Regions from separate parts of the Ensifer canadensis genome, predicted to be linked through region 2. Evidence: riboswitches for the same ligand, from Rfam matches in the RefSeq annotation. Region 2 holds a riboswitch; the other holds the start of a gene.
The links. A riboswitch is a leader RNA that binds a small molecule or an ion and turns the genes downstream of it on or off. The one in region 2 is predicted to bind FMN.

Region 1 (16,143 bases), 1.3 Mb from region 2:
AGATCGCCCGGCCAAGGCCGTTGGCCTCGAGGATATCGAGCGCATTCTGCGTGATCGGCATCGGCGCCAGGCCACGGTCGGTGATCAACAGCGGCTTCTTCATGCCGACAGCCTTGCAATGTTCGGCAAGCTCCTTGATCCGGCCGGCGCCAAACTTGATGGCGGTCGGGTAGCTCCAGTTCGCGGTGATCGTCATGCTGTGACTTTCTTCAGATGGTAGGATTTCGGACGGGTAAGGTTCTGGAAGCCGATGACCGAAAGCGAGCCGCCGCGGCCGGTTTCCTTGACGCCGGTCCAGCACAAGGCCGGATCGAGATAGTCGGCGCGGTTCATGAAAACGGTGCCGGTTTCAAGGTCGCGGCCGATGCGCGAGGCGCGGTCCGCATCCTGGGTCCACAGCGACACGGTCAGACCGTACTGGCAATCGTTCATCAGCTCGATCGCCTGGCTGTCGCTCTTCACCTTCATGATGCCGACCGCCGGACCGAAGGTTTCTTCGCGCATGAAGGCCATCGAGTGATCGACATCAACAAGCACCTGCGGCGCGAGATAGGCGCCGCCATCATCCTGCGGGAATAGTTTCGGATCGACCAGCGCCTTGGCGCCCTTGGCGATCGCATCGGCGATCTGCTCGCGCACAGTTGCGGCGAAGCGCTTGTGCGCCATCGGGCCAAGCGTCGTTTCCGGATCGAGCGGGTTGCCGAGCTTGTAGTTCGACACCCAGGCAACCGACTTCTCGACGAAGGCGTCATAGAGCGATTCATGCACATAGATGCGCTCGATGCCGCAGCAGCACTGGCCGGAATTGAAGGTAGCGCCATCCATCAGCGTGTCGACGGCCGCATCGAGATCGGCGTCTTCCATGACATAGCCCGGATCCTTGCCGCCGAGTTCGAGGCCGAGACCGGTGAACGTTCCGGCGGCCGCGCGCTCGATCGACCGGCCGCCTTCGACCGAGCCGGTGAAGTTGATGAAGTCGAAGCTTTTCGCCGCGATCAGCGCCGCCGTCGTCTCATGGTCGAGGAAAACGTTCTGGAACACGTCGGCCGGAACGCCGGCCTCGACGAAGGCGCGCACCATGCGTTCGCCGACGAGGATCGTCTGGCTGGCATGCTTGATGACCACCGTGTTGCCGGCCATCAGCGCCGGCGCGACCGTGTTGATCGCGGTCATGTAGGGGTAGTTCCACGGCGCGATGACGAAGACCACGCCATGCGGCTCGCGCTCGATACGACGGCCAAAGCGGTCGCTCTCTTCGACGAGGATCGGCTTCAGCGCGTCGGCAGCAATCGAAGCGACATAGTTCGAGCGCTCGTTGAAACCCTTGAACTCGCCGCCGTGGCGCACCGGCCGGCCCATCTGCCAGGCCAGTTCCGGCACGACCTCGTCGACCATCTCGTTGAGACGGGCAACGCCTGATAGTACCAGGTTGACGCGCTCGTCCAGCGGACGGCGGGCCCAGCTCTTCTGCGCCTGGCGCGCGTGGGCGACGGCCTGCTTGGCCATTTCCAGCGGCAGCGCCGGGCGCTCGGCATAAACCTCTCCGTTCACCGGAGAAATACACTTGATCATGCTCATGATCGTCTTCCTGCTTCCATTTCGAATGACGGCGTAGCCGGCCCTTGGTACCGGACCGGCCACTGAGATCTAAGTTTCCGGCCTTGTCAGGCCCGCTCGAAGCCGCGCGCCACTTCCCAGTCGGTGACGCGACGGTCGTATTCTTCCTGCTCCCACTCGGCCGCGCGGACATAGTGGTCGATGACGTCGTCGCCGAAGGCGGCACGCAGCATCTTGGACCCCGTCAGCGCCTCGGTGGCGGCGCGCAGGGTGCGCGGGATCTCGCGCACGTTCTTGCCGCCGTAGGCATCGCCGACGAAGGGCGCTTCCAGTTCCATCTTGCCTTCGATACCGGAAATGCCGGCCGCGAGCAAAGCCGCGAAGGCGAGATAAGGGTTGAGATCGGAGCCGCCGACGCGGCACTCGATGCGGATCGCCTTGGTGTCTTCACCGCAGAGGCGGTAGCCGGCCGTGCGGTTGTCCTTGCTCCACACCGCCTTGGTCGGCGCGAAGGTGCCGGCCATGAAGCGCTTGTAGGAGTTGATGTAGGGCGCGAGGAAATAGGTGATCTCGCTGGCGTGGCTGAGCAGGCCGGCCACATATTGGCGCATCTGCTCCGACATGCCGTATTTGCCGTCCTTGTCGAAGAATTTCGGCGTCTTGCCGTCAGGGCTCCACAGCGACTGGTGGATATGCGAGGAGGAGCCCGCGGCCGAATAGTTCCACTTGGCGAGGAAGGTGATCGCCTTGCCGCGCGACCAGGCAATCTCCTTGCAGCCGTTCTTGATGATCGCATGCCGGTCGGCCATCGTCAGCGCGTCGGCATAGCGCACGTTGATCTCTTCCTGGCCGGCGGACGCCTCGCCCTTGGAATTCTCGACCGGGATATCCGCGCCCTGCAGGCCGTTGCGGATCGCCCGCATTACATCCTCTTCCTTGGTGGTCTGGAAGATGTGGTAGTCCTCGTTGTAGCCGCTGACCAGCTGCAGGTCGCGATAGCCGGACTGGCGCGCGTCGTCATAGGTCTGATCGAACAGGAAGAATTCGAGCTCGCTCGCCATGAACGCCTTGAGGCCCATCGCCTCCAGCCGCGCGATCTGCTTCTTCAGGATGGCGCGCGGTGAATGCGGCACTTCGGCATGGGTGTGATGATCGAGCATGTCGCACAGCACGAGTGCGGTGCCTTCGAGCCACGGAATGCGCCGCAGCGTCGAAAGGTCCGGCTTCATCGTGTAGTCGCCATAGCCCTTCTCCCAGCTCGTCGCCTTGTAGCCGGAGACGGTCTCCATCTCCATGTCGGTCGCCAGCAGGTAGTTGCAGCTATGCGTTTCCTGCCAGGCGCTGTCGACGAAATACTGCGCGTGGAAGCGCTTGCCCATCAGCCGGCCCTGCATGTCGACTTGGCAGGCGAGAACCGTATCGATGCGGCCGGCGGCGACATCCTCTTTCAATTGCTCGAACGAATAGCTCATCAAATTTCATCCCATGTTTCGGCAAGCGGCCGTTCCCGTGGCCGCAAAAAGAAAGGCGGAAGCTGCAGATGCGCTCCCGCCCATTTTATTATTGGTTAGACTTGGCCGACCGCCTTTTCGGCAGCGGCGATTTCCGCCTGGCGGCGAGCCACTTCATCGCCGATCGGCGGACCGCGGAACCGGCGGTTTTCCAGGCCGAACCAGATGATCGCAGTCAGCGCCAAGAAGCCGACGGTGATGTAGAGCGCCCAGTCGTTTGGCGGCTGGATGCCGAGAACGAAGATCAGCACCATGGCGATGATCGAGAGCACCGCGAAGAGCTTGAACATGCCCTCGCCCAGGTTCCACGGACCCATCTTGTCCCACTTCGACGTACCCCAGGCGAACAGACCGAGCGTGATCGGGATCGCGAAGGAGAAGAACAGGAAGATGACGGTGCACGATACGACGATCGTATAGACCGGCGTTTCGCCGATCGAGACCAGCGACGAGCCCCAGACGAAGAGCACGGAGAGGATCGAACCGGTCCAGATCGCAGCCACCGGCGTGCGGTAGCTCGGGCTGACCTTGGCCAGAGCCTTGGACGCCGGCAGGCCGCCGTCACGCGAGAAGGCGAAGATCATGCGCGAGACCGACGTGACGGTTGCCAGGCCGCACAGCCACTGGCTGACGAGGATGGCGAGGTAGAGCACGTCCTTGATCACAGGGTGAACCTGCGCGTCCATTGCCCAGAAGAACACGTTCCAGCCCTGCTTGGCGGCTTCGTCCATGTTCGGCAGCATCAGCACGAAGGAGCAAAGCATGATGTAGCCGAACAGCGCCGACCACAGCACCGACGAGACCATGCCGCGCGGCACGGATTCTGCCGCCTTTACGGTTTCTTCCGAGGTGTGCGCGGAGGCGTCGTAGCCGGTGATCGTGTAGATCGGCAGCAACAGGCCGAGCAGGAACACCCAGGTGCCCGAGGTCGCCGGCCATACGTTTCCACCCGTCTCGCCGGAATAGTTGGAGAAGGTGAAGAGGCGGGCGATGTCGTAGCTGTCGGCGACGGCAAGGCACACGAGCGCAAGCAGGATCGCCGTTGCGAAGATCAGGTAACCCGAGAAGTCGGTGAGCTTGGCCGTAAGCCCGATGCCCATGTGGTTTACCAGCGCCTGAGCGCCCGTGATGACCGCAAGGAAGATGATGCGGGTGAGCGTCGTATCCGCAAGACCGAAATACGGCGTGCCGAACGAGCCCATGAAGAAGTAATAGGTGCCGACGTTGATGGCGCCGAGAACGGTGACGAGACCGAGCAGGTTGAACCAGGCGGTTACCCAGCCGGTGAAGCGGTTGCCGAGGATCGAGCCCCAGTGATAAAGGCCGCCGGCCGTCGGATAGGCCGAGCTGATCTGCGCCATGGCGACGGCAAAGACGAGCGAAATGAAGCAGCCAAGCGGCCAGCCGATGCCGATTGCGGCCCCACCCGCACCCGACGTCGCCTGCGCCAGCGAGTTGATGCCGCCGGAGAGAATGCAGATGATGGAGAATGAGACCGCGAAGTTCGAGAACTGGCTCATTCGCCGCTCGAGCTCCTGGGCATAGCCCATCGAATGCAGGACCTGCATGTCCTGCTTTTTGTCGAGATCACTGTAGTCTGACATTTTTCTTCCCCTGATTTCTTCAGACCCGACCGCCCCATTGCAGCAGGGTCCCATCACCACCTGCCCCGGCAAGCCGGAACAGGACCGCGGCAAAGCCGCTCCCCAGGGTCTTTATTTTGCTGAAAGCGCTGCCACGCCTTTGCTGAGCAGCCCTTCCAGATAATCGGCCATGACCCTCTGGCCGATCTCGTTTCGAATGAGATCGTTGCGGATCTCGATCATCACATTCGGCAGCCCGTTGTGGACGCCGTATTCGATCAGACTGTGCGTAACGCCGTCGGCCGGCCCGTAAGGCTCGTTGCGGCGGATATCGTAGGCGACCTTGCCCCTGGTTGCGAAGGTCAGCATCTGATCGGCGAGCCGGCTGTCGGCATCATGCAGGATGCCCACTTCGACGGAACGCGGCTTGCCGAAATAGACGGGCGTGAACGAATGCATCGTGACGACCACCGGCGGTCGGCCTTTGGCCTTGCGCTCGGTCACGAACTGGCTGATGGCGTCGTGAAACGGCAGGTAGATCTCGTCGACCCGTGCCCGGCGCTCCTCCTCCGCCATGTCGCGGTTGCCCGGAACCTCATAGACTTCGCTGACGGCAGGCATGGCGCCGTCGGCCTCCGGCGGGCGGTTGCAATCATAGGCAAGGCGCGAAAAGCGCTGGTAGATCAGGACCGCGTCGAGCTTGCGCGACAGAAACTCTGCAACCGCGAGCGCGCCCGGGTCCCAGGCAATGTGGCTTTCGAGCGCCTGCGGCGAAAGGCCGAGCGAACCGAGACGCTCCGGCACCCGGCGCGACGCATGTTCGCAAACGAGAACGATATCGCCTCTCCCGGCCGCGTTCTCGATCGCAACCGGATCGCCATCTGTATCGGTCAAAAGTCGCGTCAACACCGGCATCCCCTCTTGCCCCGTTAGACGTTCGTTAATGAAAAGATTTGTTCAGAGATTAGCGAGTGTCAATCGAAATCTGAAACGATCTCTTCAAAATTGCGATTGACTCCAATTGTGACAGCGATGTTTAATCTGTCACAAACTGGCGTTAGACCAGTTCAGGGGAGACTATGACTAGCAAGGCGACACCCACGACGGTGTCGGATGTGATCAACGCCCACTTCGCCGCGCTGACCCGCGCGGAAAGACAGTTGGCAGAGACACTTCTCGACAACTATCCCGTATCGGGACTCGGTTCGATCACCACGGTCGCCGAGAACGCCGGCGTATCGACTCCGACCGTCGCCCGCATGGTGCAAAAGCTTGGTTTCAAAGGCTTTCCCGATTTCCAGTCGCGGCTGCACCAGGAGCTGGAAGCCACGATTTCCAACCCGATCACCAAGCATGACCGCTGGGCCGCAAGCGCGCCGGGCACCCACACGCTCAATCGCTTTGCCGATGCCGCCATGAACAACATGCGCGAGACGCTGGCGCAGATCGAGCCGCGCGAATTCGACGAGGCGGTCGCCCTTATCGCCGACCGCAAGCGCAACGTCTATCTGCTTGGCGGCCGCATCACCCGCGCCGTTGCCGATTATCTCTTCACCCATCTGCAGGTGATCCGCCCTGGTGTCACCGAAATCGCGTCGAATGCCAGCGCATGGCCACACTACGTGCTCGACATGCGCCACGGCGACGTGCTGATTCTCTTCGACATCCGCCGTTACGAGCAGGAAATGGAGACGCTGGCGAAATCGGCGCGCGAACGCGGCGTCGAGATCGTCCTCTTCACCGATCGCTGGAGCTCGCCGGTGGCAAAATCCGCCTCCAAGGTCTTCCGCTCGCAGATCGAGGTGCCCTCGGCCTGGGACAGTTCAGTGGTGATCCTGTTTCTGGTCGAGGCCCTGATCGAGGCCGTCCAGAGCACCAACTGGGACGCAACCCGCGACCGGATGAAGACGCTAGAGGGATTGTTCGATTCGACCCGCATCTTTCGCAAACCGGTTTAGGAGGAGTGGCCGGCACGTTCACGGAATTTTATGCACGTGTGTTTCAGTGAAGGCGCCGTGTCGAAAAAAGAATTGTTCTTCCAACGACATGCGCGGCGCGAACAGACAGATCGCTGTCACACAAGTTTCATCGCATCTCTTTAACAGCATCGCCGAAATTGACTGAAAACCCATAAGGAGAACGCCAGTGATTTCAACGACTCAACGCCTGCTCTCGCTTTCCACCGCCATGCTTCTGGCAACGACGGCCATCGCCGCTGCCGAGCCGAGCGAAGAGCTCATCGCCGCCGCCAAAAAGGAAGGCTCGCTGACCACCATCGCACTTCCGCACAACTGGTGCGGCTATGGCGACGTCATCGCAGGCTTCAAGGCCAAGTATGGCCTGGAAGTCAACGAGCTGAACCCGGATGCCGGTTCGGGCGACGAAATCGAAGCCATCAAGGCCAACAAGGGCAACACCGGCCCGCAGGCGCCTGACGTCATCGACGTCGGTCTCTCCTTCGGTCCGTCGGCCAAGGCCGAAGGCCTGATCCAGCCCTACAAGGTCTCCACTTGGGATTCGATCCCGGATTCGGCCAAGGACGCCGAAGGTTACTGGTACGGCGACTACTACGGCGTTCTCTCCTTCGTGGTGAACACCGACATCGTCAAGGACGTGCCGAAGGACTGGGCCGACCTGAAGAAGTCGGACTACGCCAACTCGGTCGCCATGGCCGGCGACCCGCGCGCCTCCAACCAGGCGGTTCAGGCCGTCTACGCCGCCGGCCTCGCCGCTGGCGAAACCGATGCCGTCAAGGCTGGTGAAACGGGCCTCGGCTTCTTCGCCGAAGTCAACAAGGCCGGCAACTTCGTTCCGGTTATCGGCAAGTCCGCCTCGCTCGCGCAGGGCTCGACCCCGGTCGTGATCGCCTGGGACTACAACGGCCTTTCCTGGCGCGACAGCCTCAACGGCAACCCGCCGGTTGAAGTCGTCGTTCCGGCTTCGGGCGTCGTCGCCGGCGTCTACGTCCAGGCGATCTCGGCCTACGCGCCGCACCCGAACGCGGCAAAGCTGTGGATGGAGTATCTTTATTCCGACGAAGGTCAGCTCGGCTGGCTGAAGGGCTATTGCCACCCGATCCGCTTCAACGACCTCGCCAAGAACGGCAAGATCCCGCAGGAACTGCTCGACAAGCTGCCGCCGGCAGCAGCCTACGAAAAGGCTGTCTTCCCGACGCTCGAAGAGCAGGCCAAGGGCAAGGAAGCGATTACCACCAAGTGGGATAGCGTCGTCGGCGCAAACGTGCAGTAATATCCATGACTTCCGCCTCTCCGCGCCTCGGCGCGGGGAGGTTTCCCTAAAGCGCGTCACGATCACCAGGATTCGCTTGCTGCGCTTTAAGGTCTTGTTTTTGCGCATGTCGTTGTCGCAAACCGCAACACGCTTTTGCGCGACATGGTTTAATCTCGTGCACAATTCCTTAGCTCGGTATCGATCTAAGGAATTTTGCAGCAAATCAAAGCGCTAAGGCGATCTTTGTGCGTTCATGCGGACGCGCAAAGGTCACTGCAAGCCTCGGGACAGAAAGCCTATATGAGCACCGCTTCACCGACCTTGATCAGCAAGCGAGCCGTCATCGACTGGCTCGGCATTGCCCCCTTCATGCTTTTCGCGCTGCTGTTCCTGATCATCCCGACGCTTTATCTCGTCACCGGCGCGTTCCTGACGCCCGATGGCAGCTTTACCTTCAAGAACATCGGCGATCTGTTCACGCCCTCGATCCTCAGCGCCTACTGGATCTCGATCCGGATCTCGATCGCGTCCTCGATCGGCGGCGCGCTGATCGGCTTCTTCCTCGCCTGGGCAATCGTGCTCGGCGGCGTGCCGACCTGGATCCGCTCGGGCCTCCTGACCTTTTCGGGCGTCGCCTCGAACTTCGCCGGCGTGCCGCTCGCCTTCGCCTTCCTCGCGACCCTCGGGCGCACCGGCCTCGTCACCGTCTTCCTGCGCGAATGGTTCGGCTTCAATCTCTATTCGACCGGCTTCAACCTGCTGTCGTTTTTCGGATTGACCATCACCTACATGTATTTCCAGATCCCGCTGATGGTGCTGATCCTGACGCCGGCGCTCGATGGTCTGAAGAAAGAATGGCGCGAAGCCTCTGAAATCCTTGGCGCCTCGACCTGGCAGTACTGGCGCATGGTGGCGCTGCCGATCCTGTGGCCGAGCCTGCTCGGCACCACGCTCCTGCTGTTTGCCAACGCCTTCGGCGCGATCGCCACGGCCTATGCCTTGACCGGGTCCTCGCTCAACATCGTGCCGATCCTGCTCTATGCGCAGATCCGCGGCGACGTGCTGCACAATCCGAACCTCGGCTATGCGCTGGCGCTCGGCATGATCGTCATCACCGGCATCTCGAACGTTCTCTATATCTGGCTGCGTATGCGCGCCGAACGGTGGCAGAAATGAAAGCACAACGTCTCGGCGCCTGGATCGCCATCGCCATCGGTGCAAGCTACTTCATCATCCCGCTGCTGGGCACGCTGGAATTCTCGCTGCGCATGCGCCGCGGCGAATACTCGTTCGACGCCTATCGCTCGGTCTTCTCCGACCTGCAGTTCCGCGAGACCTTCGGCTATTCGATGATGATGGCCGTGTTGACCATCGTCTTCGGCATGCTGCTGGTGGTGCCGACCGCCTATTGGGTCCGCCTTCGCCTGCCGCAGGTGCGCCCGATCATCGAATTCATCACCCTTCTGCCGCTGGTCATCCCGGCGATCGTCATCGTCTTCGGCTATCTGCGCCTCTACAACTCCTCGTCGTGGATCCCGCTGACCGGCTCGATCTCCGGCACCAATGCGCTGTTGATGTTCTCCTACATGACGCTGTCCCTGCCCTACATGTACCGGGCGGTCGATACCGCGATGCGGGCGATCGACGTCCGCACGCTGACGGAAGCCGCCGAAAGCCTCGGCGCCAAATGGCCGACGATCCTGTTTCGCTGCATCTTCCCCAACGTCATGAGTGGCGTGCTCTCCGGCGCCTTCATCACCTTTGCGATCGTCATGGGCGAATTCACCATGGCCGCGCTGCTCAACCGCCCGGCCTTCGGTCCGTACCTGCAGCTCGTCGGCGCCAACAAGGCCTATGAGCCTTCGGCGCTCGCGGTCATCGCATTCGCCATCACCTGGCTCAGCATGGGTCTGATCCAGCTCGTTTCCCGCATCCAGAAATCCGCTCCGGCCAAGGCTTGATCACATGGCATTCCTGACACTGAACAATATCCAGAAGTCCTTCGGCCCGGTTCAGGTCGTGCACAACTTCAACATGGTCATCGACAAGGGCGAGTTCGTTTCGTTCCTAGGCCCGTCAGGCTGCGGCAAGACGACGATCCTGCGCATGATCGCCGGCTTCGAGACGCCGTCGGGCGGCACGATCACCATCGACAGCAAGGACCAGGGAACGCTGAAGCCCAACCAGCGCAACATCGGCATGGTGTTCCAGGCCTATGCGCTGTTTCCCAACATGAACGTCAACGACAACGTCGCCTTCGGCCTGAAAGTCGCCGGGGCGCAGAAGTCGGAGATCGATACACGCGTCAAGCAGATGCTGAGCCTGATCAAGCTCGAGCACCTGGCCGACCGCTTCCCCTACCAGCTTTCCGGCGGCCAGCAGCAGCGCGTGGCGCTCGCGCGCGCCCTCGCCGTCAAGCCGCAGGTGCTGCTGCTCGACGAGCCGCTGTCGGCGCTCGACGCCAAGATCCGCGTGTCGCTGCGCGAGGAAATCCGCCAGATCCAGCAGCAGCTCGGCATCACCACTGTCTTCGTCACCCATGACCAGGAAGAAGCCCTGTCGATCTCCGACCGCATCGTCGTCATGAATTCCGGGCGAGCCGACCAGATCGGCACGCCGTTCGAGATCTACAACACCCCTGCGACCCGATTCGTCGCCTCCTTCGTCGGCACGCTCAACATCATCGAAGCCAAGGTCGCCGACCCGGCCGCCGGTGCTGTCACCATCGGCAACCAGCAGGTGTCGCTGAAGGAGCCGATCGCCGGCATGAAGGGTGGCGACAACATTTCGCTGGCGCTGCGCCCGGAGGCAGGCTCGATCGCCGACAGCGCCAGGGGCGACACCGCGCTGACCGGCGAGGTGGTTTCGACCAGCTTCCTCGGCTCGGTCATCCGCACCAAGCTGCGCATCGGCGGCGACGTCATCTCCTTCGACATGTTCAACGACCCCGGCCTGACGCCGCCGGCCTTCGGCTCGAACGTCACGCTCCGCTTTGCCGCCAAGGACCTGCTCGTCATCCGCGAGTAGATCTCCAGCGTCCCCCTACAGCGCGTGAGTCTTGTTACGCGCAAAGGTCGCTGTAGCGCTTTGAAGTGCTGCATGTTTTTATCCCTAAATCGAATAGGATTTAAGGAAACATGCAGTAGCTGCCTTGCCCATGCCGTGGAGAGATTGCCTGAACCGTCGAATGAAAAACAGCGCATTTTGCACCGGCGGCCGCCATGACTAAAGCGCAGCCGAGTGCGTTCGTCACCCATATCCACGAAGAACTCGCGGATATCGGTCCCGTTGACATAGGCCGCTTCTTCGGCGGTTGGGCCTATCTTGTCGCTGATCGCCAGTTCGCCATCAGCATCAAGGATCGCCTCTATTTCAGGGTTGATCAGCCCCTGAGAGATGCGCTTCTCAGCGAAGGATGTCAGCCGTTCACCTACAACAAGGGCGGCAAACCGGTGGTCGTGCACCGCTACTACGAAGCACCGGTCACTTGCCTTGATGACAGGCAGGCGCTGCTCCATTGGTCCGCACGCGCGATCGCCGCCGAAGACGAAGCCCCGCGTCGCGTCCGCAGATAAATGTCTCGTGGCGGCGACGCGGCACGCGGCCGAGGTCAGACTACGGCGGCTCCCGACGGGAACAGATTTGTCCGGGAGCGATACGGCACGGAAAAAATCTGTCGCGATTTCCCGGATTTTCGTCGCGTCATGCGTTTGACCAGGCACGGCCGATCTATATAGTCGCTCTTGTTCTCAGGGCGGGGTGAAACTCCCCACCGGCGGTAGCGATCGAAAGATCGAAGCCCGCGAGCGCTTCGGAGGTCTACTTCGGAGGTCAGCAGATCCGGTCAGATTCCGGAGCCGACGGTCACAGTCCGGATGGAAGAGAGCAAGCAGGAACGTGGACCCCACACCGGGGTTTCGCGCGCGTGCATGTTCGCCCGACGGGAAAATTGGAAACGCCAAACCCTGGAAGGCTTGAGACCATGACTATTCTTTCCCACCCCACCGCCAAGATTGCGATTGTCCGTGCCCGCTGGCACGCCGACATCGTCGACCGCTGTGTCGATGCCTTCGTCGCCCAATGGACGAAGTTCGGCGGCAGTGCCGCCGACGTCGAGATCTTCGACGTGCCAGGCGCGCTGGAAATCCCGCTGCACGCGCAGAAGCTTGCCAGGACCGGCCGTTACGCCGCGATCCTCGGCACCGCCTTCGTCGTCGATGGCGGCATCTACCGCCATGACTTCGTCGCTGGCACGGTGCTCGACGGTATGATGCGCGTCCAGCTCGATACCGACGTGCCGGTGCTGTCGGCCGTGCTGACGCCGCACAATTTCCAGGAAAGCGCGCCGCTGATCGCCTTCTTCCGCGAACACTTCGTCGCCAAGGGCGAAGAAGCCGCCAATGCCTGCGCCCAGATCCTCGACGCCCGCGCCAAGCTGGCGCTGCTCAACGCCTGATCTGCTGGCGGGCCGCAAGCCCGCGCCGTATCCGGCCGCCACCCCTCATCCGGCCTGCCGGCCACCTTCTCCCCGCCTGCGGGGAGAAGGCTAGGGTGAGGGGCAAGGCTCGCTCAGCGCTCCGATGCGCAACCATCGAGCCGCTTCGCGGCGCCTGCTTGAATCAACCTCTGAACCACCTGAATCAAGCCGCCAGCAACAGCCGGCAAACCGCTGTTTCGAATAGCCAATTCCCGGCGTTCAATGCACCGGCTCTGCCTCATCAAGGCACCGTTCCAGCGCCGCCATCCGGTGGCGATGACCGACCGCCTCGAAACCGACGACGGTCACGAACGGCGCAAACATCAGAATGATCAGGCAGATCGCCATGTCGACGCCCGCCATCGCGGCCGCGATCGACGCCGCAAGCAGCAGCATCGTGCCGGCGAGCAGCCAGGCATGAAGCGGTTCCGACTGCCGCAGCAGATAGGCATACATGCCGTAGACCAGAGCGATATAGGCCGCGACCGGGACCGCCACCGTCAACACGGTCGCAAGCGACCCGATATGCGCCTTGTGCTCGATGTAATAGGCGGCGACATGCAGGCCCGCACCGGTCGCAACGATCGCGGCGAAAATGAACATGTGACCATAGCCCCAGACGAAGGAGCGTCTGCGGTGCACGTGCAGGACCTCGGCACTCGGCAACAGGAAATAGATCCACCACATGCCGAAGGTAAGCCCGGTGCCCGCAAGGCAGACGAGCGCCACGTCGAGGTTCCAGCCCTCCCCATCCACCACCGCCGTGATCGAGGCGACCGTGCCGACGACGCCTTCTCCGAGCGCGATGATTGCCAGAAGGCCGTAGCGTTCCGCAATATGGTGGGCATGCCAGGGCGTGCCGCCATGCCGCGTCTCGGCGATATAGGGCCCGAGCATCTCGATGACGGTGAGCGCCACGACCATGGCGAAGGTGACAACGATCGAGAAGTCGACGAAGATCTGCACGACCCAGCCGAGTTGCGCAACCGTGATCGCTACCACATAGGTCATGCAGGCCTGCCGTCGTGCCGGATCTTGGCCGGCGGCGCGCAGCCACTGGAAGATCATCGCCACCCGCATGACGACGTATCCGAGCACCATCACGCCATTGTCGAGATGGGCACCCTCGTCGACCGAGCGGAACATGGCGGGAAGGCCGATCGCCAGGATCAGCACGCCGACCATCTGCACCATGGTCACGCACCGGAACACCCAGTCGTCGGTGTCATAGGCGGAAGCAAACCAGGTGAAATTGATCCAGGCCCAGCAGATGGCGAAGCTGGCGAAGAAGAAGCCGATCAGCCCCGCCTTGAAATGTCCTTCGGCCATCAGATGCGCAAGCTGCGATGCCGCAAGGCTGAAGGCGATGACGAAGGTCAGGTCGAACAGAAGCTCGAGCGTCGTGGCTGTGCGGTGGTGTTCGTGCGTGTCGCGGCCGCTCATGCGCGCCAGGCGGTGGCTTCCGGCATGCGGCGGTGTCGTTGGGGCGTCGGGCATGGGGCGGCATTCCTCGCTGACGTGACGATATGCAAGCATGTTCAAATATTTACAGAAGCTTCGTCAAGCCGGCAGTGCCCCGGCGGTCTGCCAAAACACCCGACAGCGCCGCGCCTCAAACATGACGCGCAAACGACGCTGAAACGAATTAGGCAGTGGCAAATCAGGAAAAGACGCCCGGCATCTCTGCCGGGCGTCTCGCCGCGATGCGCGAGGGAGGATCAACGTGCATTGCGGTATTAGAGCATTTCCAGGAAAAGTGCGAATCGGCTTTCCGCCAGGAAATGCGTAAAAACAAAGAGATAGAGCGGGTCTGTGGCTCCGTTTAAACCGGAAACGCTCTAGCAGTTGGCTCGCTTACTTCGCCGCGTCGAGACGATCGATCGCGTCGACATTGCCGGCCGACGGGCCGTTCGCGTCGAATTCGGAGGCGAGCCAGGTATCAACGATCGACTTCGCCAGCTCCGGCCCGATGACGCGCGCGCCCATGGTGATGATCTGTGCGTTGTTCGACTTTGCCGCCCGCTCAGCGGAATAGGTGTCGTGGGTCAGCGCGGCGCGGATGCCCGGCACCTTGTTGGCCGAGATGCAGACGCCGATACCGGTGCCGCAGAACAGGATGCCGCGCTCGTTGTCGCCATCGACGATGGTCTGCGCCAGCTTCTGCGACAGGTCGGCGTAGAAACCGGACTGGCTGAGGTCGCTGACTTCGAGGTCGGCCTTGCCCTTGAGATGGGCGGCGATGACGTCGAGCAAGGGCTTGCCGGCGCTGTCTGCTCCGATTGCGATCTTCATGATTGTTCCTTTCCGTCTTGTTGATCTGCGGGGTACGAGGGCTCAGATCGCCTTCGAGACGCGCTGCAGAATGTCGAGATAGCCATTGACGTCCCAGGCGGAGCGGCCGATGAACAGGCCGTCGATGTGCCCCTGGGTGATCAGTTCTTCGCAATTGCCGGGATTGACGCTGCCGCCGTAGAGGACGGGAACGCGCACGCCGAGCGCGCCTTGCGCCACGTCGGCGATCCGCTTATGGCGCTCGTCGGCATAGTCTGATGTTGCCGGAATGCCGTTGACGCCGATGGCCCAGACCGGCTCGTAGGCGAGCAGGATCGTCGCCTTGCGCGCGTCGCCTTCCAGCAGTTCCAGCGCGCCTTCAACCTGCCGCTTCAGGACGGCATCCGCCTCGCCCGCCTCGCGCTCGGCGAGCGTCTCGCCAATGCAGATCAGCGGCACCAGGCCGTGGCGCACCGCCGCTGCCGTCTTCAGGCCCACGGTACGGTCGGTCTCGCCGAAGTGCTCGCGCCGTTCGCTATGGCCAAGCTCGACCACATCGAGGTTGCAGTCCCTCAGCATCACCGGCGAAACCTCGCCGGTCCAGGCGCCGGCGTCGTCCCAATGCATGTTCTGCGCACCGACCTTGACGCCCGTTTGCACGAGCCGTTCCTTGACCTGTCTGACGGCGGTAAAGGGTGGAATGACGAAACGCTGGATGCGCTCGTCGCGCGCTCCGTCCGCTGCGGCCAGCCTCTCGGCAAAGACCATGGCCTCCGCCAGCGTCTTGTTCATCTTCCAGCTTGTGCCCACCCAGAGCTGCGGCTTGTTCATGCTTTCTCCGATGCTTTTCGATTGTCGACCGTCACCAGGGGGATTCCGGCCTCGCGGAGCGTCGCGGCATGCTCATCCGCCACCTCGGCGCCGGTCAGCACCGCATCGAAGGCGTCGAGCCCTGTCAGGAAATGCAGGGCGGAACGCCCGAACTTGTCGTGATCGACCATGAGATATTTGCGCGCCGCCGACTTCACCATCAGCCGCTTGGCCTGCACGACCTCCTGGTCCTGGTGGAAGGCTGCCGTTCCCGCGACTGCGGAGCTGGAGAGGAAGGCGATATCGACGCGCAGCGAGCGCAGCGCCTCTTCGGTGACGATGCCGAAAAAGCCGTTGAACTTCTTGCTGTACTGGCCGCCGAGCGCGATGACGTTGATGCCGGGCGCACCGGACAGACCGGTGATGACGCCGAGGTTGTTGGTGATGACGGTCAGCGGCCTGATGTCCCTGATGCAGCCGGCAATCGCGCCGGCCGTCGAACTGTCGTCGATGAGGATGCTCTGCCCCGGCTCGATCAGGCTCGCCGCATATTCGGCAATGCGGTTCTTCTCGGCGGCGGCAATCTTCTCGCGGTAGCGGAAATCGCTTTCGAACTGCGGGCTCGACTGGATCGAAGCGCCGCCATGCACCTTGCGCAACAGGCCAGCCTGTTCGAGATCGTCGAGGTCGCGATGCACCGTCA
Region 2 (16,143 bases):
ATACCACTAGATTGAAATCCAAACAAGGAAACCGACAATGCGTGCAGTGGAGAAAAGGGGTAAGGCGCTGGTGACGGGCGCGTCGTCGGGCATCGGCGCGACCTATGCGGACCGCTTGGCGCAACGCGGCCATGACCTGGTTCTGGTGGCACGCGATAAAAAGCGTCTCTCCGATCTTGCCGCCAAGCTGTCGGCGCAATACGGTGTGACGGTCGACGTGCTCAAGGCGGACTTGACGCTACGGGATGACGTAAGGCTGGTCGAGAAGCGCCTGCGCGAAGACGAGGCAATCGAACTCCTTGTCAACAACGCGGGGATCGGTCCGAAGGGACCGCTGCTCACTGATGACCTGGACTATCTCGAAGCCATGATCGAGCTGAACGTCGTCGCCGTGAACCGGTTGGCGATTGCCGCCGCCCAGACATTCGCGATGCGCGGCAAGGGAGCGATCATCAACATCGCCTCCGTCGTCGCGCTGGTGCCCGAGCGGTTCAACGGCACATACAATGCCTCCAAGGCGTTTGTGCTTAACCTGACGCAATCGATCAACGTGGAAGCGGCAGACAAGGGCGTCAGGGTTCAGGCGGTGCTGCCCGGGCTGACCCGCACCGAGATCTTTGACCGGGCCGGCGGCTCGATCGACCGGCTCGACCCTTCGATGGTGATGGACGTCACCGATCTCGTCGACGCGGCACTTGCCGGTTTCGACCAGGGAGAACTGGTCACCATTCCATCGTTGCCCGACGCTGCCGACTGGCACGCCTTCACAAAGGCGCGCATGGTGCTGTCGCCCAATCTTTCGCATGACAGGCCGGCGGCGCGCTACGGTGTCGAACAGACGGCCGCCGCCGTCTAAACCCCAACGCATTCGCCTCTGCAATTGGGATCAAACGGCTTCGGCGGTTGCGTCGAAGCCGTTTGCTTTGCGCAGACCGGGCAGGGGTGTCCCTTCACCAAACGAGATCGAGCCGCTCCAGGCCATGGAAATGGAAACTGTCCTTCACTTCCGGCGGGTGTTTCAGCCGCATCCCGGGCAAGCGCTGGAACAGGATCGGCAGCGACAGCTTGAGTTCGAGCCGGGCGAGCGGCGCTCCGATGCAGAAGTGCAGGCCCGCACCGAACGAGACGTTGACGCCCTCGTCGCGCGCAGGCTTGAAGCGGTCAGGGTCGCTGAACTTCCGCGGATCGACATTGGCGGCACCAAGAAGCAGGCCGATCTTGTCGCCCTTGCGAAGCGCAATCCCTTCGTCGAGTTCGATATCCGACAGCGCATAGCGTTGAAAGATATGCAGCGGTGCGGCAAATCGGAGGCACTCCTCGATCGCAAGATCGGTCGTCGCCTCCGTTGCGAACAGATCTCCCGGCGCGTGGTCCGACTGCAGGATCGTTCTGACCGCGTTGCCGATCTGATGGACGGTCGCCTCGTGGCCGGCGTTGAGAAGCAGGGCGGCCGTCGAAACCAGCTCTGCCTCGGACAATCGCTCTCCATCTTTCTCCGACGTGATCATATGTGTCAGCAGATCGTCGGCCGGCTTGCGGCGCTTCTCGGCGATGATGGTCTTGAGGTAGTCGGCGAAGTCGGCGGAGGCCTGGTTGGCGTCGAACTCGGTCTCGTGGCTCCGATTGAAGACGTACATTCTCACCATGCGATGCGACCAATCGAGCAGGTTTGGCGCGGCGTCGACGGGAATGCCGAGCATCCTGGCGATGATCGTGACCGGGATCGTTTCGGCATAGGTCTTCAGTAGCTCGACTTCGCCGTCCTGCTCGAAACCGTCGATGATCGTATGCGAAAGCCGTTCGATGTCCGGCCGCAACTGTTCGATCTGCCGGGAGACGAAGGCGCGGTTGACGAGGGTGCGAAGCCTGGTGTGGGTCGGCGGTTCGAGCTCCAGTAGCGAATGCTCCTCAAGTGCGTCGAAATCCTTCAGATGCGGCTTCGGTGCCGGCATGCCGAGTTCTTCGCGTGTCGCCACGTGTAGGATCTGCCGGCCAAAACGCCGGTCGCGTAGCAACGCGTTCACCTGGTCGTAGCCCGCGAAATACCATTGTTCGCGCTCGCTCCAGTAAAATGCCGGGCAATGGGCGTGAATTTCCGCGTAAGCCGACAGTGGCGCACGGTAGAAATCCGGGTCGTGCACGTCGATCGAAACGCTTCGCTTGGCGCTGTCGATGATGATGGCGGGCTTGGGCGGCATGATCTGGCTCTTTGCAAGGCGGGTGCGACAGCTATTTCTAAGGGCGACCGGGTTCGCCCCGCAAGAGTACAAGTTGCAGAGCCCTGACCGATCGACAGCGCGACTGAGTGGTTGTCGCAACGGGTCATCGGCTTGCGGTATCAGCGCGTTGACAAGATAGCTCACCGCGAGTCAATGTTCTGACGCTGCGTAGGGCGCATCGGTGCAAGGTCGAAAGGGCAACGCCCACCTACGGTAGATAGACCTTAGTTGCGCCCATGCCGAACCTCGAAAACCTCAAGAAGCAGGCCCGACCTGGATGATCGGGAAATATTGAAGGCAGACTTCAAGCTCGCCGACGCCCAGGAACTGGTCGCACGCCAGATGGGTTTTGACGGCTGGCAGGCGCTCAAATCAGGAGCCCTGACAATGACCATGCAAGCAAAACAAGCAGCACCGCGCCCTGTTCTGCAATCGACTTCGGCACAATTGTTCGTCGCCGATATCAAGGCGTCTTGCGACTTCGTCACCGACAAACTCGGTTTTGCCGTCGACTTCGTCTACGGCGATCCACCCTTCTATGGCCAGGTGAAACGCGACAATGCGCTGCTCGCATTGCGCCTGGTCTGCGAGCCTGTCTTCGTCGGCGACATCAGAGAGCGGGAGCATCTGCTTTCCGCCTCCTTGACCGTCGCCACATCGGATGAGCTCAAGCGCCTGTTCCTCGACTATCAGGCCGCCGGCGTGCGTTTTCACCAAACATTGCGGACCGAGCCTTGGGGTGCGCGGAACTTCATCGTCCTTGATCCCGACGGCAATCTGATCCTCTTTGCCGGTCCGGCGGATTGAAGGTCGCGTTTGCGCAACGGCGGGTGGCCCGGCGGCCGGCCGTCATTCTCCAGCCCTCAAAAATGCGGGAAACAGTCTACCTGTGCCTTGAGGTCTGAGCGGCGCCGATGACTGTGGAGCAGTTCGAAAAAGCGCCACTGCCGCCATTTCGAACGGAACAAGTTTTGGTCTGGAGCCTTTTTCAGTGGCGTCCGGCGACCTATTTGCGCATGATGCGGCAGCAAGCAGGGAGCGGCATGGCAAAAAACCAGACCAGTCTATCGGCGGGCATCGTAGCGGCAATCCGCAAGCGGCGACCCACCGTCGTCAGCCGTGAGGCGGCGGTCAACCGCGGTGATATCGTCATCGCTTCCTACAACATCCACAAATGTGTCGGCACCGATGGCCGCTTTGATCCGGGCCGCACGGCCCAAGTGATCGGCGAACTCGGCGCCGATATCGTCGCCCTTCAGGAAGCCGACCAGCGGTTCGGTGAGCGGGCAGGGCTCCTCGATCTGGAACATCTGCGGCGCGAAGCGCATCTCGTATCCGTTCCGATCTCGGGCTTCTCCACCAAGGGGCATGGCTGGCACGGCAATGTGCTGCTTCTGCGTGAAGGTGCGGTTTCCGACGTACAGCAACTGAAACTTCCGGGTGTCGAGCCGCGCGGAGCGCTCGTTGTCGATCTTGACCTCAGGATGGGGCCGCTGCGCGTGATCGCCGCCCATCTCGGATTGCTTCGTCATTCCCGCGCGCAACAGGCCGAGGCGATCATCGAGGCGGCCTCCGATGCGGGCGGGCGACCCACGCTTTTGATCGGCGACCTCAACGAGTGGCGCATGGGCAAACGGTCGTCGCTGTCCTTCCTTAGCCCCGTCTTCGACCCCTCGCATGCGACCGTCGCGAGCTTTCCCTCTCGCTTTCCGCTGTTGCCGCTCGATCGCGTTCTCGGCAACCCGCACAGCCTGGTGACATCGGTCGCAGTGCACGATTCTCCTCTGGCCCGCATCGCTTCCGATCATTTGCCGGTCAAGGCATCGATCGATCTGAAGGTCGGCAAGCGGGAAGACCATAACAACGAACGGATTGAAGTGAGCCGGGCCGGATCGGCCTGAGACACTTTCTGGCGGGCAGGTGATGTTGTCCTTTGTCATTGTTGCCGTTGTCGCCATCGGCGGCGCGTTCGGTGCGGCGATTTTCTATGTCTATGGCCGCTTCGGTCGGCGTCCCCATGGAGACCCGTCTGCTGCACTCCCTGTCGCTGACGCCGATACCGAACTCGATCGGGCCATAGGCCCGCTGCTTCGCACCCGTTCCGGAAAGAACGGCATATCGCTGGTCTCTGACAACATCGAAGCTTTCGTCGTCAGGGCGCATGCGGCTCGCAGGGCCGGCCGCGGCCTCGACCTGCAATACTACTACTGGAAGGATGACTTGACCGGTCTCTTGCTCACGCGTGAAATCCTGACGGCTGCCGACCGCGGCGTCCACGTCCGCCTGCTGCTCGATGATATCAACGCCGGCATCCACGACCGGATGTGCATCGCGCTTGATGCCCACGAGAACATTGAGGTCCGGCTCTTCAATCCAAGCCGTGCCCGCACCGATCGTATCCGCCGGGGTTTCGAGATGGCCATCCGCGCTTTCAGCGCCACACGCCGCATGCACAACAAGCTGTGGGTTTCCGATGCGCGCCTGGCCATCGCCGGCGGGCGCAATATCGGCGATGCCTATTTCGACGCGGCCGAGCTTTCAAACTTTCGTGACCTCGATCTCTGGATGATCGGGCCGGTGGTCGATCAGGCAACGGCAATGTTCGATCGCTATTGGAACAGCACGTCCGTGCTGCCGATCGCCAAACTGCGCACCCCCCGCAAGCAATATCTGCCGGCGCTGAGGGAGGCGCTCGATGCCCATGCGCGCACGCCTGCCGCCCGTTTCTATCTGGAGCGCGTGACTGACGCGATGGCCGAAGAGACGTTCTATAGCGGCTCGAGAAGGCTGTACTGGATCGACAACGTTCGCCTTGAGGCCGACCCGCCCGAGAAGGCGCTGATGCAAAAGCGGCAGAACTGGCTGCTGCGCGAACTCTTCCCGCTGATCCAGGCGGCAAAGAACGATCTGCGCATCATTTCGCCCTATTTCATTCCCGGCACGGCCGGGACGCGCGAACTGACGGCGCTTGTGAAAAAGGGCATCCGCGTCGCGGTGCTGACAAATTCACTGGCTGCGACCGACGTCGCGGCCGTTCATGGTGGCTATGTGAAGTACCGTCGAAACCTCGTTCGCGCCGGTGTCGAGCTTTTCGAACTGAAAGAGCAGGGCGATACGGTCGAGAGTCATCGTATGTCGCTGTTTGGCCGGCGCAATGCGAGCCTGCACAGCAAGGCCTTTGTGGTCGATGGTCTGAACGGCTTCGTCGGTTCGATGAATTTCGACCCGCGGTCGGCATCGCTGAACACCGAAATGGGCGTTGTGTTTGTGGATGCAGCACTTGCCGGCGAACTCGCCACGATGTTTGAGGACGAGACGGCCCCGTCCGTCAGTTATCGGCTAAGCCTTGAAGGTGCGCGGCTCGTCTGGCGTGACCGAACCAACGGGACCGAGCGGCGGCTGCGGCGCGAGCCCGACGCCAGCCTGCTGAGGCGCGTTATCGCCGGGATCATCCGTATCCTGCCGATCGAATCGCAGCTTTGAGGTCCGCCGTGGCGGGCGCGCCGTTTACCGTCCGTTTACCCAGCGGTGGCGAATGCTGTGCGGAAAGCGCAAAAGCCAGGGCGTTGGCAAAGGCGGCGGCGAAAAAATGTTCTATCAGCAATCACGTGTGGAGGACCGCTGTTCTTAGGCTGGAAGGGCGCCGCCGATTAAGGTTATCGGAGGTTGGCGACTTGAAGTGAAGGGTGTTGACACTCTATGTAGGGGCAGAAGGCTAATCCTGTGATTCCCGGTTCGCAAAGGCATTGCGGGCCCGATTGATGAAGGTTCGATATGAGAAATCCAGTTGATACCGCCATGGCGCTGGTGCCGATGGTTGTGGAGCAGACCAACCGCGGCGAACGTTCCTACGATATCTTTTCGCGCCTTCTGAAAGAGCGCATCATCTTCCTGACCGGTCCGGTCGAAGATCAGATGGCAACGCTCGTCTGCGCCCAGCTTCTTTTCCTCGAGGCAGAAAACCCGAAGAAGGAAATCGCTCTCTACATCAATTCGCCGGGTGGCGTCGTTACCGCCGGTATGGCGATCTACGACACCATGCAGTTTATCAAGCCGGCGGTTTCGACGCTGTGCATCGGTCAGGCCGCCTCGATGGGTTCGCTCCTGCTGGCTGCCGGCCACAAGGACATGCGTTTCGCCACCCCGAACTCGCGCATCATGGTGCATCAGCCGTCCGGTGGCTTCCAGGGCCAGGCCTCTGATATCGAGCGTCACGCCAAGGACATCCTCAAGATGAAGCGGCGCCTGAACGAGGTTTACGTCAAGCATTGCGGCCGGACCTACGAAGAGGTTGAACAGACGCTCGATCGCGACCATTTCATGAGTTCCGACGAAGCGCTCGACTGGGGTCTGATCGACAAGGTCATCACGTCGCGCGAAGCGATCGAGGCTGCAGAGCAGGCGTGATAACGCGCTTTTGTGTCACGATAGATGCAATTGTGACACAATTGTAATGGTGAAAGGGCTTTATCGAGGGGGTAAAGCCGCTAAGATGACCCCTTAATGTTCTATTGAGCTGTGAAGACATAGGGTTCAGAGTTAGGTGGGAGAGTCGTTGCGGCCGAATCTTGGGCAAAATGCCCTGATACGGTGAGTACTCCCGGAAGCCCTCTTAATGCGGCGCAGGTCTTTGCGCGGGGCGAATTGAGTGGTCCGTGATATCTTTTCCGAAGATGTCCGGCGTGCTGGAAGGAAATGGAAATGAGCAAGGTCAGCGGTAGCAACGGCGGTGACTCGAAGAATACGCTTTATTGTTCGTTTTGCGGCAAGAGCCAGCACGAAGTCCGCAAACTGATTGCCGGACCGACGGTCTTCATCTGCGATGAATGCGTCGAGCTCTGCATGGACATCATTCGCGAAGAGAACAAGACCTCGATGGTCAAGTCCCGCGATGGCGTTCCGACCCCCCAGGAAATCATCAAGGTCCTCGACGAGTACGTCATCGGCCAGCAGCAGGCGAAGCGCATTCTTTCGGTCGCCGTGCACAACCACTACAAGCGTCTGGCCCATGCGGCCAAGGGCAGCGATGTGGAGCTGGCGAAGTCGAACATCATGCTCGTCGGCCCGACCGGTTGCGGCAAGACCTATCTCGCACAGACGCTTGCACGCATCATCGACGTGCCCTTCACGATGGCCGATGCGACGACGCTGACGGAAGCCGGCTATGTCGGTGAAGACGTCGAAAACATCATCCTGAAGCTGCTGCAGGCTGCCGACTACAATGTCGAGCGCGCCCAGCGCGGCATCGTCTACATTGACGAAGTCGACAAGATCTCGCGCAAATCCGACAACCCGTCGATCACCCGTGACGTTTCCGGTGAGGGCGTGCAGCAGGCGCTCTTGAAGATCATGGAAGGCACTGTTGCTTCGGTGCCGCCTCAGGGTGGCCGCAAGCATCCTCAGCAGGAATTCCTGCAGGTGGATACCACCAATATCCTGTTCATCTGCGGCGGCGCCTTCGCCGGCCTCGATAAGATCATCTCCGCCCGTGGCGAGAAGACGTCGATCGGTTTCGGCGCGACGGTTCGCTCGCCGGAAGATCGCCGCGTCGGCGAAGTTCTGCGCGAACTCGAGCCGGAAGATCTGGTTAAGTTCGGCCTGATCCCGGAATTCATCGGCCGTCTGCCGGTTCTGGCAACGCTCGAAGACCTCGATGAGGACGCGCTGATCCAGATCCTGTCCGAGCCGAAGAACGCTCTGATCAAGCAGTACCAGCGGCTGTTCGAGATGGAGGACGTCGAACTGACCTTCCACGAGGACGCGCTGCGCGAGATCGCCCGTCGCGCCATCGTGCGCAAGACCGGCGCCCGTGGCCTGCGCTCGATCATGGAAAAGATCCTGCTCGACACGATGTTCGAGCTGCCGACGCTCGAAGGCGTTCGCGAAGTCGTGATCTCCGACGAGGTGGTGAAGGGTGCGGCGCGGCCGCTCTACATCTATTCCGAGCGCTCGGAAGAGAAGGCGAACGTTTCGGCCTGATCGCAGGCCCACAGATCGGACCTGAAAAAGCCCGCCTCGTGCGGGCTTTTTCATGGCCTTGCACTTAGTTGTTGAGATGGCTTGCGCGGGGGACGATTTAACAATTCGGTTGTTGCTAAAGTGTCTTAACAACGCAATGATGTGACGATTCAGTAGAGGGCCTCGGCCGTTGCATATCCTTGAAGCCTCGTTTTCCGTCGCAAGGTACGCAACAGCAATAAAGCGTAGTCAGAAGGACCCGGCCACTGATGGTGGATGTTGCGGCGAGCCTTGAAAAGGACTCTCTAGCACTCCACTTTCATGTGGAAAATATGACAACCGGGAGTGCCGCTGTGGCTCCCGGGAACGGGCCCGAAATCGGGACGGAAAGGAAATGACATGACGAGCAAAACGTCTCCGGCGACTGAAAGCGCGACCTATCCGGTCTTGCCGCTTCGCGACATTGTAGTCTTCCCGCACATGATCGTGCCGCTCTTTGTCGGCCGTGAAAAGTCCATCCGTGCGCTTGAAGAAGTCATGGGGACCGACAAGCAGATCATGCTTGCCACCCAGATCAACGCGACGGACGACGATCCGGAAGCCTCGGCGATCTACCAGGTGGGCACGATTGCCAATGTCCTGCAGCTCCTGAAGCTGCCCGACGGCACCGTCAAGGTGCTGGTCGAAGGGCGCACGCGCGCCAAGATCGACAGCTACACGCCGCGCGAAGAATTCTACGAAGCGTCCGCACAGGCGCTCGACGAGCCGGAAGAAGATCCGGTCGAGATCGAGGCGCTCAGCCGCTCGGTCGTCTCCGAATTCGAAAGCTACGTGAAACTCAACAAGAAGATTTCTCCGGAAGTCGTCGGCGTCGCGAGCCAGATCGAAGATTATTCGAAGCTTGCCGACACCGTCGCATCGCATCTATCGATCAAGATCGTCGAAAAGCAGGAAATGCTGGAAACCACCAGCGTGAAGATGCGCCTGGAAAAGGCGCTCGGCTTCATGGAAGGTGAGATCTCCGTCCTGCAGGTGGAAAAGCGTATCCGTTCGCGCGTCAAGCGCCAGATGGAGAAGACCCAACGCGAGTACTACCTCAACGAACAGATGAAGGCGATCCAGAAGGAACTCGGCGACGGTGAAGACGGCCGCGACGAGATGGCCGAAATCGAAGAGCGCATCGCCAAGACCAAGCTTTCCAAGGAAGCGCGCGAAAAGGCCGACGCCGAGCTGAAGAAGCTGCGCCAGATGAGCCCGATGTCGGCGGAAGCAACCGTCGTGCGCAACTATCTGGATTGGCTGCTTGGCATGCCGTGGGGCAAGAAGTCCAAGATCAAGACCGATCTGAACCATGCCGAGGAAGTGCTCAACGTCGATCACTTCGGCCTCGACAAGGTCAAGGAGCGCATCGTCGAATATCTCGCCGTCCAGGCCCGTTCGACGAAGATCAAAGGCCCGATCCTGTGCCTCGTCGGCCCTCCGGGCGTCGGCAAGACTTCGCTTGCCAAGTCGATCGCCAAGGCGACCGGCCGCGAATACGTGCGCATGGCGCTGGGTGGCGTTCGTGACGAAGCCGAAATCCGCGGTCACCGCCGCACCTACATTGGCTCGATGCCCGGCAAGGTCGTCCAGTCGATGAAGAAGGCGAAGAAGTCCAACCCGCTCTTCCTGTTCGACGAGATCGACAAGATGGGCCAGGACTTCCGTGGCGACCCGTCCTCGGCTCTGCTGGAGGTGCTGGATCCAGAACAGAACTCGACCTTCATGGATCACTACCTTGAAGTCGAATACGATCTGTCCAACGTGATGTTCATCACCACGGCGAACACGCTGAACATTCCGGCGCCGCTGATGGACCGCATGGAAGTGATCCGTATTGCCGGCTACACCGAAGAGGAAAAGCTGGAAATCGCCAAGCGGCACCTGCTGCCGAAGGCGATCCGCGATCACGCGCTGCAGCCGAAAGAGTTTTCGGTCACCGACGGTGCGCTGATGGCGATCATCCAGACCTACACACGCGAAGCCGGCGTTCGTAACTTCGAGCGCGAACTGATGAAGCTCGCCCGCAAGGCGGTAACCGAGATCATCAAGGGCAAGGCCAAGGCAGTGGCAGTCACTGCCGGCAACATCCAGGACTACCTTGGCGTACCGCGTTATCGTCACGGCGAAGCCGAACGCGACGATCAGGTCGGTGTGGTCACAGGTCTTGCCTGGACCGAGGTCGGCGGCGAACTGCTGACGATCGAAGGCGTCATGATGCCCGGCAAGGGCCGCATGACCGTCACCGGCAACCTGCGCGACGTGATGAAGGAATCGATTTCGGCGGCGGCATCCTATGTCCGCTCGCGGGCGATCGACTTCGGCATTGAGCCGCCGCTGTTCGACAAGCGCGACATCCACGTGCACTTGCCGGAAGGCGCGACGCCCAAGGATGGCCCGTCGGCCGGTGTTGCCATGGCAACAGCGATCGTCTCTGTCATGACCGGTATTCCGATCTCCAAGGACGTGGCGATGACGGGTGAGATCACCCTTCGCGGCCGCGTGCTGCCGATCGGAGGACTGAAGGAAAAACTGCTGGCGGCCGTTCGCGGCGGCATCAAGAAGGTGCTGATCCCCGAGGAAAACGCCAAGGATCTCGCCGAGATCCCGGACAACGTGAAGAACGTGCTGGAGATCATCCCCGTTTCGCGGATGGGTGAAGTGCTCGAGCACGCTCTGGTCCGCGTCCCGGAGCCGATCGAATGGGACCCGGCAAATGAGCCGGCAACCGTCGCCGCGGTTGATTCGCAGGACGAAGCGGGCGCTTCCATCGCCCACTGATTGACAGGACCGGGCGGGTGCAATTGTGTTCCCGTCAGGCCCATTTGGCAGAAAAACAAGGAAGACCGGCCTCTGGCCGGTCTTTTTTGTTGTAAAAGCATGCTGCAAGCCTTGCATTCCAAGGGATTAGGCGCAATTGGGAATGGCAAGACGCGGGCGATGCGCAAGCCGCCGCGGCTTAAAAACACAGTCGTTTCGAACCATTTTGAAAGGGGTGGAAACATGAACAAAAATGAGCTCGTGTCTGCCGTTGCTGAGAAGGCCGGACTTTCCAAGACCGACGCATCTTCCGCAGTTGATGCAGTTTTCGAGACCATCCAGGCTGAACTTAAGGACGGTGGCGACATTCGCCTCGTCGGTTTCGGCAACTTCTCCGTTTCGCGTCGCGAAGCCTCCAAGGGCCGCAACCCGTCCACGGGCGCTGAAGTTGACATCCCGGCACGCAACGTTCCGAAGTTCACGGCCGGCAAGGGCCTGAAGGATGCCGTTAACGGCTGATAGGTTTGCTTGACGGCCGGATACGAGGCCGGCCGTCCAAGTCTTGAAGGGTTCGGTTCACGCCGGACCCTTTTGCGTTTCGGCTGCCCTTGCAGCAGCGCGGTCTTTGGTCTACGGCTCAGCCCTGTTCTCAGGGCGGGGTGAAACTCCCCACCGGCGGTAAGGGCTCAGCGCCGCGCGTCAAATATGACGCGCAACGGACGCTGTGACACTTGAAAGCTGCTGCATAATTTTCTCCTTAAATCGGATTGGATTTAAGGAATTATGCAGCAGGCCCAAGCCCGCGAGCACTTCAGGCGCTGTCGTGTCGGAAGGTTAGCAGATCCGGTGCGATTCCGGAGCCGACGGTCACAGTCCGGATGAAAGAGAATGATCGTGGGTGCGACGGGCGGGCGGTCCGTCGTCGCATCCTGCGCTCATGTGTCCTGATTTGTGTAGGTCCCTGTTTGCGGATGAAGGACATGAGCGAGACGACCCAAGCACTTTTCACCTCCCGTGCCATGGCCGGTGCGGCCTGGATGATACTGGCCGGCGTCGCCTTTGCTCTCCTGAATGTCGTCACGCAATGGATGACGATGCAACTCGGCTTTTCCGCCACCTCGACTGCCTTCTGGCAATATGCATTTGCACTCGTCTTCTCCCTGCCGTTCCTGTTTCGCGCCGGCCTGTCGGCCATGCGCACCGATTACCCCTGGCGTCACGTCATTCGCGTTGCCTTTGCGGCGCTCGGCGTAGGGGCCTGGGTTTCGGGCCTGGCTTCTGTTCCGATCTGGCAGGCGATCGCGCTGGTGATGACATCGCCATTTTTCATCATTCTTGGTGCGCGGCTCTTCCTGGGCGAACGCGTTGGTCCGGCACGCTGGGCAGCGGCGGCAGTCGGCTTTGCCGGCGCCACGATCATCCTGCAGCCCTGGTCGGAAAGCTTCACCTGGGCAGCGCTGCTGCCGGTTTTCTCGGCGCTGCTCTGGGGGGCGGCGTCGCTGATCACCAAGAGCCTGACAGGCATCGAGCGCCCTGAGACGATAACGGTCTGGTTGCTCGTGCTTCTGACGCCGATCAATGGTGTGCTGGCGCTGTCGGCAGGGTTTGTCGTGCCGAGTGGAACTATCCTTGCGCTATTGGTGCTGGCGGGGCTTTTGACCGTGGTGGCACAGTATCTGTTGACGCTTGCCTATACCGTCGCAGACGCAGCGTATGTGCAGCCTTTCGACGATCTCAAGCTACCGCTCAACGTTCTCGCCGGCTGGCTCGTCTTCGGTTATGCGCCGAGCGGCTATCTGTGGCTGGGGGCGGTCCTGATCCTCGGCGCCTCGCTTTTCATCATGCGCAACGAGATGAAACGCGAGCGCGCGACCGCGTAAGACAACGCTGCACAACAAAGGCGCGGGACTGTCATGCGCCTGTCATCGCCATCCCGCAGAACCCCCTTGTTTTGAATATTCGACATGGGGGATTTTTCATGACCATTTCATCATGCAGAACGGCACTTGCCGCCATACTTCTTGCGTCCGTTGCCTTTCCGGCTGCCGCCGAACCGGTGTTCAATCGTATTGCGTCCTTCGCCGTTGCCGACAATCTGCCGGAGGGCGATGCCCGCAAGGACGCGACATCCGCGGAAATCATTACCGCCACCGAAGACGGCAATACGCTGATCTATTCCGATAGCCCGGGCAAGCGCATCGGCCTTATCGATATCACCGACGCCAAGGCGCCGAAGGCGGCCGGTATCGTGTCGTTCGATGGCGAGCCGACCTCGGTAACCGTCGCCGGTACCAAGGCCCTGATCGCGGTCAACACACGCGAAAGCTTCACCAAGCCTTCCGGCTTTCTCGCTACCGTCGACGTTGCCTCGAAGAAGGTCGAGTCGACCTGCGATCTCGGCGGCCAGCCGGACTCCGTCGCGGTCAACAAGGACCGGACCATTGCTGCGATCGCGATCGAGAATGAGCGCGATGAAGAGGTCAACGACGGCAAGATCCCGCAGATGCCTGCCGGCGACCTGGTGATCCTGTCTCTGAAGGATGGTGGTGCCGATTGCGCGACGATCAAGCACGTGACCCTCACCGGTCTTGCCGAGGTTGCAGGCGACGACCCGGAGCCGGAATTCGTGTCCTTCAACGGCAAGGACGAGATTGCGCTGACGCTGCAGGAGAACAACCACATCGTCATCATCGACGGCAAGTCGGCGACGGTAAAGACGCATTTCTCCGCTGGCGCGGTCGACCTTAGGGACATCGACGCCAAGCGTGACGGCGCTATCGCCTTCATGGACGAGCAACCGGGCCGCAAGCGCGAGCCTGACGCCGTCAAGTGGCTCGACGACAATCGCATCGTCGTCGCCAACGAAGGTGACTATGAGGGCGGTTCGCGCGGCTTCACCATCTTCGATACGGCCGGTAAGGTCCTGTTCGAATCGGGTGCGAGTTTCGAACACGAGATCGCTTCGATCGGCCACTATCCCGAGAAGCGCTCGTCGGCCAAGGGCGTCGAGCCGGAAGGCCTCGAGGCTGCCAAGTTCGGCGAAGACAATCTGTTCTTCGTGCTTGCCGAACGTGCATCCGTCGTCGGCGTTTACAAGGACACCGGCGCCGAGCCGGAACTGCTGCAATTGCTGCCGTCGGGCATCTCGCCGGAGGGTGCCGTCGCGATCCCGTCGCGCAATCTGCTTGCGACCGCCAACGAGGTCGATCTCGGCGAAGACGGCGGCGCTCGCTCGCATGTGATGATCTACGAGCGTGGCGAAGGTGAAGCCGCCTATCCGCAGATCCGTTCGGCGGACAAGGATGGTCTGCCGGTGGGCTTCGGAGCCTTGTCGGGCCTCGCAGCCGTTGCCGACAAGCCGGGCTTCCTGCGCGCAGTCAACGATTCGGTTTATGCATCGCAGCCGACCATCTTCACCATCGATGCGACGCAGAAGCCGGCGTTGATCACCGAGACGCTTCGGATCACCCGCGATGGCGCCCCGGCACAGAAGCTCGACATCGAAGGCATCGCCAATGATGGGGAAGGGGGCTTCTGGCTCGCTTCGGAAGGCAACGCCGACAAGCTCTACAGCCACGCGCTGCTGCGTGTGAACAAGAAGGGCGAGATCAAGAAGGAGATCGCCCTGCCCGAAACTCTGCGTGCAGGCGAGAGCCGCTTCGGCTTCGAGGGTGTAACGGTTGTCGGCGAAGGCGACGATCAGGTTCTCTGGATGGCCGTCCAGCGCGAATGGAAGGACGACGAGAAGGGCTTCGTCAAGCTCGTCTCCTACAAGCCGTCGAGCGAGGAATGGGGTGCTGTGCGTTATCCGCTCGAGAAGGCGGATGGCGGCTGGGTCGGCCTGTCGGAAATCTCCGTCCACGGCGATTATGCCTATATCATCGAGCGAGACAACCTGATCGGCCAGGCAGCCAAGCTGAAGAAGCTCTACCGTGTCGCCCTTGCCGACCTGAAGCCGGCAGCCCTTGGCGGCGAGCTTCCTGTCGTCAAGAAGGAAGAGGTTCGCGACCTCCTTCCCGATCTGAGGGCCCTGAAGGGTTACGTCGTCGACAAGGTCGAAGGCTTCACCGTCGATGCCGCCGGCAACGGCTATGTCGTCACCGACAATGACGGCGTCGACGATTCCTCCGGCGAGACACTGTTCTTCTCCATCGGTGCCATCGACGCGATGTAATCGTCGGGCCAGGAGAAAAACGAAAGAGGCCGGGACATGACGTCCCGGCCTCTTTCTGTTTCGGCTATCTGTAAAGGCTGGGGGAAGGGCGGGCCTAGCGAGCGACCGCAATCTGTGCTGCTTCGGCCTCATCCTTGCGCTTGCGAATTTCGTCGGTCTTGTCGACGAGTTTGCCGACGATATCGAAGAGCTGACCGAGCTCCTTGTCGTCGAGCGCGGAGAAGATCTCCTCGATCAGCTGTTTGCGCGGGTGTTCGGCTGCCTCCAGGATCACGCGTCCCGTGTCGGTGATCGAGACGATCTTGGCGCGGCGATCCTCGGGATCGGGTTTGCGCATCACCAATCGGTCGCGCTCGAGGCCGTCGATCGCTTCGGTGACGGTGCGCGGCGCAAAGTTCAGCGCGCAGGCGATATCCGTCGAGCGACAGGGGCCGAGCTTGCTCAGGAAGAACAGGAATTTGCTCCGCGCCAGCGAAACGCCTTCCTCCGTCATCGACTCGTTCACGAGCCGGTGGACGCGGTGATAAAGCTCAAACAGTCTGTCGGAAACTTCGAATGTCTTCTTCATGATCATCGTTGGAAAATTGTGAGGTGCCATGTCAAATGGCAGCAACATTATTGATAGTTACAATTGCTACATTTGTCGACTAAAACCTCTGCAATTTCACGGTAACGACCTCCGCAAGCAAGAAACGGCCTCCGTTTCCGGAGGCCGTTTCACTTGTAGTGCCAAGAATTTCACCCGTTCGGACTATGCTGCCCGGCGCGATGAGCCGGTCCAAGGCGCGTAACCGTGGCCCGAATCCTGGGCCAATGTGAAGCGAGCGATCAGTTCGCGAAGACGGCCGGCCTCCTGTGCCAGCGTCGCGCTTGCGGCGTTCGCCTCTTCGACCATTGCGGCGTTCTGCTGGGTCACCTGGTCCATCTGGTTGACGGCGGTGTTGACCTCGGAAAGCCCGGCGGACTGTTCCTGTGCCGAAACGGCGATCGCGT

Region 1: it holds a riboswitch for FMN, as region 2 does, so the genes downstream of both, J3R84_RS11390 (6,7-dimethyl-8-ribityllumazine synthase) here and J3R84_RS04925 (DMT family transporter) in region 2, are expected to answer to the same signal.

Annotation. Positions count from the first base shown of each region.
Region 1 covers NZ_CP083370.1:2,326,293-2,342,435, forward strand. Annotated here, with positions in the region: gene J3R84_RS11335 (iron-containing alcohol dehydrogenase) at 1-196, opposite strand, end outside; gene J3R84_RS11340 (aldehyde dehydrogenase family protein) at 193-1,578, opposite strand; gene J3R84_RS11345 (glutamine synthetase family protein) at 1,665-3,029, opposite strand; gene J3R84_RS11350 (amino acid permease) at 3,125-4,672, opposite strand; gene J3R84_RS11355 (N-formylglutamate amidohydrolase) at 4,784-5,557, opposite strand; gene J3R84_RS11360 (MurR/RpiR family transcriptional regulator) at 5,731-6,609, shown strand; gene J3R84_RS11365 (ABC transporter substrate-binding protein) at 6,797-7,900, shown strand; gene J3R84_RS11370 (ABC transporter permease) at 8,183-9,058, shown strand; gene J3R84_RS11375 (ABC transporter permease) at 9,055-9,843, shown strand; gene J3R84_RS11380 (ABC transporter ATP-binding protein) at 9,848-10,909, shown strand; gene J3R84_RS11385 (TfoX/Sxy family protein) at 11,104-11,457, shown strand; FMN riboswitch at 11,624-11,773, shown strand; gene J3R84_RS11390 (6,7-dimethyl-8-ribityllumazine synthase) at 11,865-12,338, shown strand; gene J3R84_RS11395 (low temperature requirement protein A) at 12,579-13,856, opposite strand; gene derI (D-erythrulose-4-phosphate isomerase) at 14,214-14,651, opposite strand; gene J3R84_RS11405 (triose-phosphate isomerase) at 14,694-15,461, opposite strand; gene J3R84_RS11410 (DeoR/GlpR family DNA-binding transcription regulator) at 15,458-16,143, opposite strand, start outside.
Region 2 covers NZ_CP083370.1:1,001,088-1,017,230, forward strand. Annotated here, with positions in the region: gene J3R84_RS04880 (SDR family NAD(P)-dependent oxidoreductase) at 38-856, shown strand; gene J3R84_RS04885 (cytochrome P450) at 951-2,198, opposite strand; partial or broken gene J3R84_RS04890 (VOC family protein) at 2,456-3,026, shown strand; gene J3R84_RS04895 (endonuclease/exonuclease/phosphatase family protein) at 3,263-4,120, shown strand; gene J3R84_RS04900 (phospholipase D family protein) at 4,143-5,702, shown strand; gene clpP (ATP-dependent Clp endopeptidase proteolytic subunit ClpP) at 5,994-6,626, shown strand; gene clpX (ATP-dependent Clp protease ATP-binding subunit ClpX) at 6,921-8,198, shown strand; gene lon (endopeptidase La) at 8,577-10,997, shown strand; gene hupB (DNA-binding protein HupB) at 11,220-11,495, shown strand; FMN riboswitch at 11,618-11,870, shown strand; gene J3R84_RS04925 (DMT family transporter) at 11,948-12,856, shown strand; gene J3R84_RS04930 (esterase-like activity of phytase family protein) at 12,955-15,150, shown strand; gene J3R84_RS04935 (MarR family winged helix-turn-helix transcriptional regulator) at 15,245-15,718, opposite strand; gene J3R84_RS04940 (HAMP domain-containing methyl-accepting chemotaxis protein) at 15,902-16,143, opposite strand, start outside.